3 regions of the Methylocystis sp. WRRC1 genome follow, and region 3 is predicted to be linked to each of the others. Evidence: predicted binding sites of a transcription regulator. Region 3 holds the regulator's gene; each other region holds the start of a gene.
The links. Region 3 encodes PhoB, which activates phosphate uptake and scavenging genes when phosphate is short. Its sites were predicted from a motif close to TGTCATNNANCTGTCAT; they were not measured.
Positions count from the first base shown of each region.

Region 1: LG047_RS03510 (YdcH family protein) is a predicted target of PhoB. The motif match lies at 1,969-1,985, and genes of this name have one in related genera.
Region 2: LG047_RS04585 (DUF2794 domain-containing protein) is a predicted target of PhoB. The motif match lies at 1,930-1,946, and genes of this name have one in related genera.

Region 1 is NZ_JAJFZJ010000001.1:686,548-690,849, reverse strand. Features, by position in the region: gene LG047_RS03520 (YdcH family protein) at 1-28, opposite strand, end outside; gene LG047_RS03515 (protein adenylyltransferase SelO) at 148-1,566, opposite strand; gene LG047_RS03510 (YdcH family protein) at 1,696-1,875, opposite strand; tRNA gene LG047_RS03505 (tRNA-Val) at 2,155-2,229, shown strand; gene LG047_RS03500 (helix-turn-helix transcriptional regulator) at 2,564-2,800, opposite strand; gene LG047_RS03495 (type I restriction endonuclease) at 2,911-3,222, shown strand; one part of gene LG047_RS03490 (IS3 family transposase) at 3,281-3,542, shown strand; one part of gene LG047_RS03490 (IS3 family transposase) at 3,542-4,302, shown strand, end outside.
Region 2 is NZ_JAJFZJ010000001.1:919,107-923,408, reverse strand. Features, by position in the region: gene htpG (molecular chaperone HtpG) at 1-1,501, opposite strand, end outside; gene LG047_RS04585 (DUF2794 domain-containing protein) at 2,008-2,430, shown strand; gene LG047_RS04580 (Bax inhibitor-1/YccA family protein) at 2,484-3,251, opposite strand; gene LG047_RS04575 (hypothetical protein) at 3,801-4,302, shown strand, end outside.
Region 3 is NZ_JAJFZJ010000001.1:2,017,873-2,022,174, forward strand. Features, by position in the region: gene LG047_RS09735 (aspartate aminotransferase family protein) at 1-625, opposite strand, end outside; gene LG047_RS09740 (GcrA family cell cycle regulator) at 1,075-1,602, shown strand; gene phoB (phosphate regulon transcriptional regulator PhoB) at 1,623-2,366, opposite strand; gene phoU (phosphate signaling complex protein PhoU) at 2,363-3,082, opposite strand; gene pstB (phosphate ABC transporter ATP-binding protein PstB) at 3,105-3,890, opposite strand; gene pstA (phosphate ABC transporter permease PstA) at 3,891-4,302, opposite strand, start outside.

The sequences.
Region 1 (4,302 bases), 1.3 Mb from region 3:
GCTCGGCGTCGCTCGGATTATCGTTCATCGCCGCATCCGTATCGCGCTTCACAGCGCGCGAGAATCGAATTTCTCTTCGGTGCGATTATCGCGCCGCACCCAAGTCGCGTTCAAGCGGAAATGGCGCCGCGTCTGTCGCGAAGCTTGTCACGCCTCATAGGCGTCGCGCATCTGGGCGATTTCCGCGATCTTGGCCTGAATCGCGGACCAGTCGTCCCTCTCCGCGATGGGCGCCCAGATCGCCTCGACTTCGTCGATCAGCATCGTGCACGGCGCGGGGCGACGGAAATAGGGGTGGTCGAGCCGAGCGGCCGGCGTCGCCTCATGCTCGGCGAGAGCGGCGCGCAGGGGCGCGAATTCTGCCGTCTCGTAATAGGAGGCCGACGGGCTCGACCTGGCCCGATCCACGCTCGCGAGGCCGCCGCGCCAGTCGAAGAAGGTCTGCTCGAAGGGCGCCCGCGTCGCGATGAGGAAATCCACGAAAGCCTTGGCGAGCCGGGCGTCGGCCTCCTCACCCGCCGGCGCGAGCGCGAGCCGCCTAAGCAGCGCCGCGCGGAACTCCTGCTGGATAAGGCCTGGAAACACGTCCAGCGCCTTCTCGGCCGCCTCCAGCCCCGTCAAATGCAGGAGACATTCGGCAAGTCGGGCGAGATTCCACCCCAGCGCGCCGGGCTGCCGGCCAAAGGCGTAGAGCCCGGTTTCGTCGAAATAGGCGGCCGTGAACTGCGGGTCGTAGGATGGCGCGAAGCGCCATGGCCCGTAATCGAAGCTTTCGCCGGTGACGTTGATATTGTCCGAATTCAGCACGCCATGGACGAAACCCGCCGACATGTAGCCCGCGCCGAGCCGGGCGACCCGGGCGACGACTTCCCCCAGAAATGCGAGGGCCTTGGCGGGGCCGGGCAGCTCCGCCAGAGCGGGGAAATAATGCCGGCAGACATGGTCGAGCAACCGATCGATCGCGGGCTTGTCCTCATGGAAGGCGAGGCGCTGGAAGGTGCCGATCCGGATATGCGAATGCGACAGCCGCACCAGCACGCTGGAGCGCGTCGGCGAGGGCTCGTCGCCGCGCATGAGCGCTTCGCCGGTCTCGATCAGGCTGAAGGTCTTGGAGGTGTCGACGCCGAGCGCCTCCAGCATTTCGGTGGCGAGGATTTCACGCACGCCGCCTTTCAGCGTCAGGCGTCCGTCGCCGCGTCGCGACCAGGGCGTCTGGCCGCTGCCTTTCGTGCCGAGGTCGAGTAGGCGACCGTCCGCGTCGTCGCGCAACTGAGCGAAGAGGAAGCCGCGGCCGTCGCCGAGGTCAGGGTTGTAAACGCGGAACTGATGGCCGTGGTAGCGCAAGGCGAGCGGCTGGCGCAGGCCGTCGGGCAGGGGCTCGAAACGCCCGAAATGGGCGATCCATTCCTCATCCGTCAGCCCATCGAGCCCAACGCGCGCGGCCCAGCGCTGGTTGCGATAGCGCAGTACATGCTTCGGAAAGCGCGCCGCCTCTACCCGGTCGAAAAAGGGATCGCCGAGACCTTCATGGAGGGTCTCGGGGCGGTAGCTGTCGGTCACGGGCATGGGGCGGCGGTCTCTTTGATCTGGCGCGAGCGAGGAGCAAGCTATGCGCCAAAAAATAAGGCGGAGATCGCTCTCCGCCCATGGCTGCCTTTGACCCTCATCGGTCGTCAGGATGATACAGTGATCGCTTCAGTGTCGCGTTTCGCTGACCGCCAATTTGGCCAGTTCATCCTTTATCTGCAACTTCTTCCGCTTCAGCTCCAGGATTTTCGTTTCGTCCGCGTGGGGGTGGAGCTGTTCCTTCTCGATTTCCTTCTTGAGCGCCTCGTGGCGGCGTTGGAGTTCGACGATATGACCTTGCAAGGACATGCGAAACCTCCTTTGTAGCTCTCCTCTCGTCGAGCGAGGGCATGGCCAAGCATGCCACAACCATCGTGGCCCGCAAGGAGAGAAATCGTCGCGCGTCACAAATCTTTCACGCGCCGTCGGCCGAAATTTTACGATTCGCTAACAATTGAGCCGGCCGGGGCCCGCATTCCGGCCGATCGCCCCGGGAAAACAGGAATTTCGACGACCAGCGCCGTTGGCGCTTGCGCGCCGCCAGAATCGCCAGTATATGCGGGGCGCTCGAGCCGTTCAGCGGCTCTGGGGCGCGTAGCTCAGCGGGAGAGCACTACGTTGACATCGTAGGGGTCACAGGTTCAATCCCTGTCGCGCCCACCATTCAAATCAAAGACTTGCAGAAAATACCAGCGACCGTGCTGAAAGGCGGGGACGCATGGGGGACGCAAGCGGGGGATTTCGCGGCTCGATGTAGGCGCTGTCGTCGCGCCCCCGATCACACCCGCGCCAACTGGCCACCGGCCCGCCCCGCCATCGCCGGCCGTCTGCGCTAGGGACATAGGAGTGCGCCCGGTGGTCGGCGCAATATGGTGAGCCGATCGTGGCAGGCGCGGCGCAGAAGCGGTCGGGCGATCAGTCCGCGCGCCGAGCGGCCAGTGGCAGCAACCGGGCCGGATGTCGACGAACGGGACGCCTGAGCGCTGATCTTCGGTCATCATCTGCCCTCCACGCCCCCGTCGATCATCTCCCCTGACGCGAGGAAGACGACGCCGGCCGCTTCGAGGGCTTCGCGCACCTTCTCAACCGTGGCCTGTTTCACGTCCTCGCGCCCAGCCTCGATCCGGGTGATCGTCTCATGAGAAACGCCCGTAATCTCGGCAGCTTGTCGGACTGACAGGCCGAGCGCGACGCGCGCCGCGGGCGCAACCGGTCTTGCCTGCTCAACCCGCAGCTGAGATATTGTTGTTTCTTAGGGTTGATTTGGTGTGGCGGCAACGAGATGAGAGGAAGAATGGATATTTCACGCCGCAAGTTTGAAATGAACAAGTCTGAGGCAGCCCATTGACGACGGCAGAAAGCAAAATTGAGCGGGACCTAATCTCCAAGCTCCAAGAACTTAAGTATAGTTACCGTCCGGACATCCACGATCGCGCCACTCTGGACCAGAACTTCCGTGAGAAGTTCCAAGCGCTGAATGGCGTCCGCCTCACTGACTCAGAATTTGACCGCCTCATCGACGAAATCATCACGCCCGATGTCTTTACCGCCTCCCGCACCTTGCGCGAGCGAAACAACTTCACGCGAGATGATGGCACCCCGCTCAACTACACTCTCATCAATATAAAGGACTGGTGCAAGAACACCTTTGAGTGAGCTGCTGCCGGTTTCGTGGACGCCGAGAAACGGTGTTTCATGAGGCCGGAGGTTTGTTATGGCGAGACGGATATTCAGTCGGGAGTTCAAGGTCGAGGCGGTTCGGTTGGTGAAGGAGCGCGGCGTCACCGTCGCGCAGGCCTGCCGCGATCTGGATGTGCATGAGAACGTGTTGCGGCGCTGGGTTCGGGAGCTGACGACGGATCCCGTGCAGGCCTTCCCCGGACACGGCCAGCAGAAGCCGGAGCAACTGGAGATCGAAAGGCTGCGCCGTGAGGTCGCCAAACTGCGGGCGGAGCGCGACATTCTAAAAAAGGCCGCAGCCTTCTTTGCGAGGGAAGCGAAATGAGGTTCGCTTTCGTCGCAAAGCACCGGAGCGTCTGGCCGGTGGCGTGGCTCTGCGAAGCGCTGGACGTGTCCCGATCGGGCTTTCACGCCTGGCTGCGTCGCGGGCCGAGCGCCCGATCGGTCGCGGACGAGGAGCTGACAAAGAAAATCCGCGCGAGCTTCGTGGGCAGCGCCCGAACCTACGGCGCCCGCCGCGTCTGGCGGGACGTTCTAGCCGAAGGCGTCTCCTGCGGCCTGCACAAGATCGAACGGTTGATGCGGGCAAACGCCTTGCGGGCGCGACCGCGTCGCCGGGGTCAGCCGAAGGACGACGGACAAAGGTCGGCGGTCGTCGCGCCGAATGTTCTCGACCGGCAGTTCGCCGCGCAAGCGCCGAACCAGAAGTGGATCGCCGACTTCACCTATATTTGGACGGCGGAAGGCTGGCTCTACGTCGCCGCAGTCATCGACCTGTTCTCGCGAAGGGTCGTCGGCTGGTCGATGAAAGCCGAGATGACCGCTGGTCTTGTCGCGGATGCATTGATGATGGCGATCTGGCGTCGCGGCAAGCCGGACGCCTTGCTGCATCACTCCGACAGGGGCAGCCAATATACGAGCGAGCAGTTCCAGCGCCTCATGGCCGACAATGGCGTCGTTTGCTCGATGAGCCGATCCGGCAATGTCTGGGACAATGCGGCGATGGAGAGCTTCTTCTCTTCACTGAAGACGGAGCGGATCGGGAAGAAACTCTAC
Region 2 (4,302 bases), 1.1 Mb from region 3:
AATCGATGTCGGCCTGACCCTGCGTCACCGATTTGAAAGGCTTGCCATCGAAGCCCAGCGCGCTCGTGACCCAGAAGGAATCGACCGCGTCGTCGAGCAGCAGCACCTCGATTCCGCGCGCGCGGAATCCTTCGAGCTGCGGGCTCGCGGCAAGGCGCTTCGCATCGTCGCCGGCGATATAATAAATAGCCGTCTGGTTCTCGCGCAGATCGGCCACGTAATCCTTCAGCGTGCGCGTCTTCCCCTCGGACTTCGTCGAAGCGAAGCGCGCGATGGCGAAAAGACCGTCGCGACGGCTGGGATCCTCATGCAGGCCCTCCTTCAGAACGGCGTCGAAGTTCTCCCAGACTTTCGCGAATTTCTCCGGCTCATTTTCCGCGAGCTTCGTCAGCTCCTGAAGGATGCGCGTCGCGACCGCCTTGCCGATTGAGGCGATGACGGGACTCTTCTGAACCATCTCGCGCGAGACGTTGAGCGGAATGTCGGCGCTGTCGACGACGATGCGCACGAAACGCAGCCACGCCGGCATCAAGTCCACCTCGCGCGAGATCAGCACGCGGCGGACATAGAGCTTCGATTTGCTCTTGCGCCCCGGATCGAAGAGATCGAATGGCCGGCTGCCCGGAATGAAGGCAAGGACCGTATATTCCGTGCGGCCTTCCGCGCGCCAGTGCACGGTGAGGGCGGGTTCGTCGAACTGGCCGGACAATTGCCGGTAGAAGTCGAGATACTGCTCCTCCGTGATCTCCGATTTCGGCTTCGTCCACAGCGCGACGCCGTCGGCGATGCGCCGCGGCTCCTTGCCTGGCTCCTCGACGAGATCGATCGGCGTCGAGACGGCGCCGGAATGTTCGCGCACGATGCTCTCGATGCGCCACGGCTCGAGGAATTCGTCGCTTTCGGAATTGAGATGCAGCGTCACGCGCGCGCCGACCGGAGGCGCGTCTTCGAGCGCGAGCGGCGCGATCGAATATGTGCCCTTGCCCTGCGAGGTCCACAGCCAGGCCTTGTCCTCGCCGGCGCGGCGCGTCGCAACCTCGACATTGTCGGCGACCATGAACACCGAATAGAAGCCTACGCCGAATCGGCCGATGAGGGACGATCCCGCGTCCCTCCCTTCCTTGCCGATCTTTTCGAGGAAAGCGCGCGTGCCGGAATTGGCGATCGCGCCGAGCGCGCTGATGAGCTCGTCACGCGACATGCCGACGCCATTGTCGGCGACGGTTATGGTGCGTTTCTCCTTGTCGAGCGAGATCGTCACCAGCGGCGCGCCCGCCATCGCGGCGAGTTTCTCGTTGGAAAGCGATTCGTAGCGCAGTTTCTCGCAGGCGTCGGCCGCGTTCGAGATCAGCTCGCGCAGGAACACCTCGCGCTCCGAATATACGGAATGCGTCATCAGCTCCAGGAGCTGCGCGACATCCGCCTCGAAGCCGAAATTGGCGGCTTCGCTCGGCTCGCGCGACAGGGAAGCGGCGTCGGCGGAAGCAGCGTCGTCAGTCATGGCGTCTCCAGAAGAAGATTCCTCTCCATCCCGGGAGAGAACGATAAAAGGGGGAAAATGGGCCGCAATCGGCCGCGCCCTTGAGTTCGTCATTCGTGACGATTTTGCAAGTCCGGAGCTTTGGAAAAAACGCCTGACCGCCGGCTGTGAACGCCGAATCGGCATCCTTTCCCGGATCTGCCGGGCAGACGAGCCGGCGCGGGAATATCCCGGCCGACCCGCCCATCGCCACGATAGCTCAGGATCCTCGCGCCGCGCGATTCCGGGGGGCTGGGGGGCTGACGAAAACCGGAAACGCCCATCGCGAAGCCTGTCGGGGCAACACGTAGATATTGTCTACATCGTTTGGCCTGCAAGGGGCTCAATACCGGCGGAAATGTGATTTTTCCTTTCCAATTTGCTAAGGCCGCGCCGATCGCCGCAATTATTGTCACGAGGCTGACATGAAAGGCTTGCCCCCGGCGTCGCATCGCGCGAACATATAGAGGTTCGAGGAGAATCGTTGCATGGCGGAGTCGGAGACGACGGAGCCCAGCCCCTCCCGGCCCGCCCTCGTCGTGGTGGCGGGCGCCGGCCGCGCGCAACGGGGCGAGCAGAATCGCGGACGAGGCGAAGCGCGCAGCTCCGCGCCAGTATCTTTCGATCGGCGCGAATTAAACATGCTCTTCAATCTGTATGGCGCGAAAGTCGCCGCCGGGGAGTGGCGGGATTACGCGCTGGACTTCACGCCGGCGAAGGCCGTCTTCTCCGTCTTCCGCCGCTCCAGCGAGGCGCCGCTCTACCGTATCGAGAAAAATCCCGAACTCGCGCGCCGGCAGGGTGCCTATGCCGTCATCGCCGCCACCGGCCTCGTCATGCGCCGCGGGCATGATCTCGCACGCGTCATTCGCGTGCTCGATCGCGGGTTGAAACTGGTCGGCGCCGAATAAGGGCCAACAAAAAAGCCCCGCCGAAGCGGGGCTTTTCACGATCGCGGGGCGGATCAGTCGTTGCGCTGGCCGAACAGATACAGCAGCGACTGGAACATGTTGATGAAGTCGAGATAGAGCGAGAGGGCTCCGAACACGCTCTTCTTCTGCGCGACTTCATAGCCGTCGCCCTCGTAATACATGTCCTTAATGTTCTGCGTATCCCAGGCGGTCAGGCCGGCGAAGACCAGAACCGCAATGATCGACAGGGCGAACTGCAAGCCGGTGGACTGCAGGAACAGATTGACGAGTCCGGCGATGACAAGGCCCCACACGCCCATCACCAGGAAGGAGCCGAAGGCCGACAGATCCCGCTTCGTCATGTAGCCATAAAGGCTGAGGCCGCCGAAAGCGGCTGCGGTGATGAAGAATATCCGCGCAATCGACGCGCCGGTGAAGACCAGCAGGATGGACGACATCGACAGGCCCATCACCGCCGCGAAGGCGAAGAACAGATTGCGGGCCGTCGCCGCCGACATGGTGGTGGCGCGCGCGCCGAGGAACATCACGAAGGCGAGCGGCGACAGAATGATCACCCAACGCAGCGGCGAAGTGAAGATCATCTGGCCGAATGGCGTCAGAATGATCTGGCCGGCGCCGACCTTGGCCACCGAAAGCATGTAGGTGCCGAGCGCGACCAGGCCCGTTACGGCAAGGCCGATCGTCATATAATTATAAACGCCGAGCATATAGGCGCGCAGCCCCTCGTCGATCTCGGCCGTCGTTGACCGAGCGACCCCGCGGCCGTAGCCGAAGCTCGTGTTGCGGTCGTAGTTTGACATTGTGACCCTCTCGATCTCCATGGCCAGTCGCCCGGACTTTACCGACGCGCTGTGGCCTTAGCCTCTCTGGCTACTTGCAATATGGCTTGGTCCAAACTGGGTGACAAGGCGGGCTCGGATGAACTCTTGTTAAGGTAATACTTGGCTTAATCGTTCCGGGGATCGTCCGCTTTCGACATCCCTTGGCCCCCGTTTTCAGGCGCCCCCGCGCCGCCGCCTTTCGCACAAGCGAAAGCGGCGCAAAAACCCTTCCGATCGGGCTCCGACGGCTTATTTATTGTAGGAATGGCGAAATTTGAATGCCGACAGGCCAGCTTTCCGGCTGCGTGAATAGTGCAGAGCGGTATAGATGACCGATTGTCGCACCCTTGCTGTCGCGCAAGAATGCGGTAACATTCGACAACGGCGTCGTCCGACCCTCACGGCCGCGGTGAGGGCAAAACGCGGCGCGAACCAAACCCCGAGTGTCGCGTGTCCTTGTCGCACGAAGACCAGGAGGAGAATATGCGTGACGATGAATCTGCTCAGTTCAGTAGACTGAATGAGAGAATGTCGCGCCTCGTCTCATCGTTCGGCAGATCGGTGCGAGGCGCTCTGTCGGTCGGCCCGACAAAAAGTGTTCGTGATCCGCTCCGGCTTCTGGCCGCCGCAGCTCTTCTTGTCGTCGCGGGCGCGGCTGCTGCGCCGGCCGAGGCGCATGGGCGGCTTGGCGCCGCTGAGGGTCGGTGCCGCCTGTTCATCGGCCCCGACATCATGAACTTCACCGGTTATTTGCCCGAGGCCTCCAAGAACGAATTTTGCGAAGACATTCCGTCGACCGGCCCGATGATCATGGTGCTCGACGCCGAGCAGGACGAGCTGCGCGACATGAAGGTAGAGCTGCGCATCGTCAAGGACGTCGGCGGCGAGGAAAAGGAAAACGAAAATCTGGAAGCGGTGACCGTGGCTTACCGCGAGCCGAAGATCTATCCGACCGGCACGATCAATTTCGAGCATACGTTCAACGAGCCGGGTTATTTCGTCGGCATCGTGACCGTGATCGGAGAGCATG
Region 3 (4,302 bases):
GGCCGCGCGCGTCGCACAGCTTGCGAATGTCGGAGAGGAAAGCCGGCGGGAAGACGCGCAGTCCGCCCTCGCCCTGAATGGGCTCCAGCAGCACGCCCGCCGTTTCATCCGTGATGGCCTTCTCGACCGCGTCGAGATCAGCGAAGGGAACCTGATCGAAACCCTCGACCGGCGGGCCGAAGCCCTCGAGATATTTCGGATTGCCGCCGGCGGCGATGGTCGCGAGCGTGCGGCCGTGGAAGGCGCCCTCGAAAGTGATCAGACGATAGCGTTCCGGCTGGCCGTTCGCGGCATGATATTTACGCGCGGTCTTGATCGCGGCTTCGACCGCCTCGGCGCCGGAGTTGGTGAAGAAGACGATGTCGGCGAAAGTCGCCTCGGCGAGGCGCCGGGCGAGACGCTCGGCCTGCGGGATGCGAAACAGATTGGAGACATGCCAGGGCTGTTCGGCTGCGGCCTTCAGCGTCGCGACGAGATGCGGATGCTCGTGACCCAGCGACAGGACGGCGACGCCCGACGCGAAGTCCAGATAGCGGTCGCCGTTCTCGGCGACGAGCCAGGCGCCTTCGCCGCGCGCGAAAGAGATGTCGGCCCGCGCATAGGTCGGATAAAGCGCAGAATTCAAAACCGTGCTCCAGTGCTCAGGCGACCGCAACGCCGTGCGGGGCTGAAAAACAAAGCGCCGCCCTTTTCAGGGCGGCATTTTGAGCCCTTGATTTTATGCGCCCGCGCCTCCGCGGTCAAATCTCGGGCCTCGAATGCCGACGCGGCGGCCCTATGGCGCGGGCGAGGAATCGGTTTGCAGGCGTTCCGTGACCTTCGAACTGAGTCTTGAGAGCAACACCCTTGCACAAAGCTTGCAGAAAGCCTGTTGAGAACGCCGCCTTTCGCTTGCCAGCGACTCCCGCCCGTGATTCAACTGCGTCAGTAACGTTTCCTGCCGGCGCTGGCTGCATGTCGCGCCCGGCGTTTCTCGAGTTTCGATCCGCGTCAAGTCGCCGCTGGCGCCCTCCAGCGCAGCGGGCGGTGAAGGATTCTAAATCCGCGCTCGAACCGACCGAGTGGAGGACAGATATGTCTTGGACCGATGAACGCGTCGAGCTGTTGCGTAAACTTTGGAGCGACGGACTCAGCGCGAGCCAGGTCGCAGCCGAACTTGGACCCGGCATCACGCGCAACGCGGTGATCGGAAAGATCCATCGTCTGGGTCTCGCGGAGCGCGCCAAGACCGCCGCCGCGCCGCGACCGCGCGCCGCAAAGGCGCAGCGTCAGGCGGCGCCGCAGCCGCGCGCAGCCGGCCATGTCGTGCATGGCAATGTGGCGCTCGCCTTCGCGCCGCAAGCGATGGTCGTCGCCCGCGCGCAGCCGCAGGAGGAAGAAGTCGTGATCCCGATGTCGGAGCGCGTGACGCTGATGGACCTGCGGGAGTCCATGTGCCGCTGGCCGATGGGCGATCCGACGACGCCGGAATTCCGCTTCTGCGGCGGCAAGTCGCCGATCGGCGGCGGCCCCTATTGCGCCTATCACGCGCGCGTCGCCTATCAGCCCGCGCAGGATCGCCGTCGCGCCCGCGACCAGCTGCGCGCGCCGCGCTACGCCTGACAAAATGAAAGGCCGCGACTTCAGTCGCGGCCGAATGTTTCGTCGAAGGAATAGCCGGCGCCGCGCACCGTGCGGATCGGATCCTTCTCCCGCCCGCGGATCAACGCCTTGCGCAGACGGCCGACATGGACGTCGACAGTGCGCTCGTCGATTTCCGCCGACATGCCCCAGACGCTGTCGAGAAGTTGCGCGCGCGTGAAGACGCGGCCCGGCTTCTCCATGAAATATTCCAGCAACCGATATTCCGTGGGGCCGAGATGAATCTCTCGGCCCGACCGGCGCACGCGATGCGTGTCGCGGTCGAGATCAATGTCGCCCAGCCTCAACTTCGAGGCGACGCGCTCCGGGCGCGCGCGACGCAGCAGCGCGCGCACGCGCGCCATCAGCTCCGGCGTCGAGAAGGGCTTCACCACGTAATCGTCGGCGCCGACGGAAAGACCGCGCACGCGTTCGCTTTCCTCGCCGCGCGCCGTCAGCATGATGATCGGCATGTCGCGGCAGGCCTCGCGCGCGCGCAGGCGTCTGCAAATTTCGAGACCCGAGACGCCCGGCAGCATCCAGTCGAGAATGACGAGGTCGGGCGGCGTTTCCGCGATGCGCAGCTCCGCCTCGTCGCCATTGTCGACATGCTCGACCTGATAGCCTTCGGCTTCGAGATTGTAAGTGAGAAGGAGCGCGAGCGACGCTTCGTCTTCGACAACCAGTATGCGCGGCGCGCGATCGCTCTTGCCCTCCCGCATTACCGCGGGAATGCTGTCATTCATTGCGAAGCCTCTTCACTGTCGCCGCCGAACTGGGCGACGCGTATTTTCGGCCGCTCGGTCGGCATCGGCTCGCCGGTCACGAGATAGACGATCGTCTCGGAAATATTCGTCGTGTGGTCGCCGATGCGCTCGAGATTCTTCGAGCAGAACAGAAGATGCGTGCAGAAGGAGATGTTGCGCGGATCCTCCATCATGAAGGTGAGAAGATCGCGAAACACCGAATCCTCGAGCGCGTCGAGATCGGCGTCGGTCTCCCACACCGCCCGCGCGCGCTCGACGTCGCGCAACGCATAAGCGTCGAGGACGTCCTTCAATTGCATCGACGCGATTTCATGCATCGACTTGAGGCCCACGAGGGCGCGCGGAAAGCGCGCTTCCGACGCGATCTTCAGCGTGCGCTTGGCGATGTTCTTGGCGAGGTCGCCGATCCGCTCGATGTCGCCCGCGATGCGGATCGCGGCGATGCATTCGCGCAGATCCACCGCAAGAGGCTGGCGCCGCGCGATCGTCAGGACCGCGCTTTCCTCGATCTCGCGATGCAGCGCGTCGAGACGCGCGTCGCTCGCGACGACGCGATGGGCGAGATCGACGTTGCAGGTCGACAGCGCCTCCATCGCTTCCGCGAGCATTTTCTCGGCGATGCCGCCCATCTCCGCGATGCGGCGTCCGAGCGCCTCGAGATCGCGGTCGTAGGATTTGACGATATGTTCGCTCATGGCGATCATTCCTTGATTCAGATCAGCCGAAGCGGCCAGTGATGTAATCGAGGGTGCGCTTTTCTCTCGGCTTGTTGAAAACCTCGTCGGTGTCGCCGAATTCGACGAGCTCCCCGAGATACATGAAGGCCGTGTAGTCCGAGACGCGCACCGCCTGCTGCATGTTGTGCGTGACGATCGCGATGCTGTACTGATTGGCGAGTTCCTCGATCAGCTCCTCCACCTTCGCGGTCGAGATCGGATCGAGGGCCGAACAGGGTTCGTCGAAGAGGATGACCTCCGGCTGCACGGCGACGCTGCGCGCGATGCAAAGTCGCTGTTGCTGACCGCCCGAAAGGCCGAGCCCGCTGGTGTGCAGCTTGTCCTTCACCTCATCCCACAGCGCCGCGCCGCGCAGCGCCTCCTCGACGCGGGCGTCCATGTCGCCGCGCGAAAGCTTCTCGTAAAGGCGGATGCCGAAGGCGATGTTCTCGTAAATCGACATAGGAAAGGGCGTCGGCTTCTGGAAGATCATGCCGACGCGCGAACGCAGCGCATTGATATCGACGGCGGGATCGAGAATGTTCTCTCCGTCGAGTAGCACCTCGCCCTCGGCGCGCTGGCCGGGATAGAGGTCATACATGCGGTTCATGACCCGCAGCAGCGTGGACTTGCCGCAGCCCGACGGACCGATGAAGGCCGTCACCTTGTTGGCGTAGAGCGGCAGGCTGATGGATTTCAGCGCGCGGGACGAGCCGTAGAAGAAATCGAGGCTGCGCACCGACACTTTGGCCGGCGGTTCCTTGGGAGCGTTGGCGGCGATGTTCATTCAGGATTTCCTCCGTCCGGCGCTGACCGCGCGGGCGATGACCGAAAGAGTCAGAACGGTGACGGTGATCAGCAGCGCGCCCGTCCAGGCGAGTTGCTGCCAGTCCTTGTAGGGCGAGAGCGCGAACTGGAAGATGACGACCGGCAGGCTCGCCATCGGCGCGGCTAGGTCCGAGCTCCAGAACTGATTGTTGAGGGCCGTGAAGAGCAGGGGCGCCGTCTCGCCGGAGACGCGCGCCACCGCGAGCAGCACGCCGGTGACGAGGCCGGCCTTCGCCGCGCGATAGGCGACGCGAGAAATGATCAGCGCGCGCGGCGCGCCAAGCGCCGCCGCCGCCTCCCGCATCGAACCCGGCACGAGCAGCAACATGTCCTCGGTCGTGCGCAGCACAACCGGCACGACCAGGATGGCG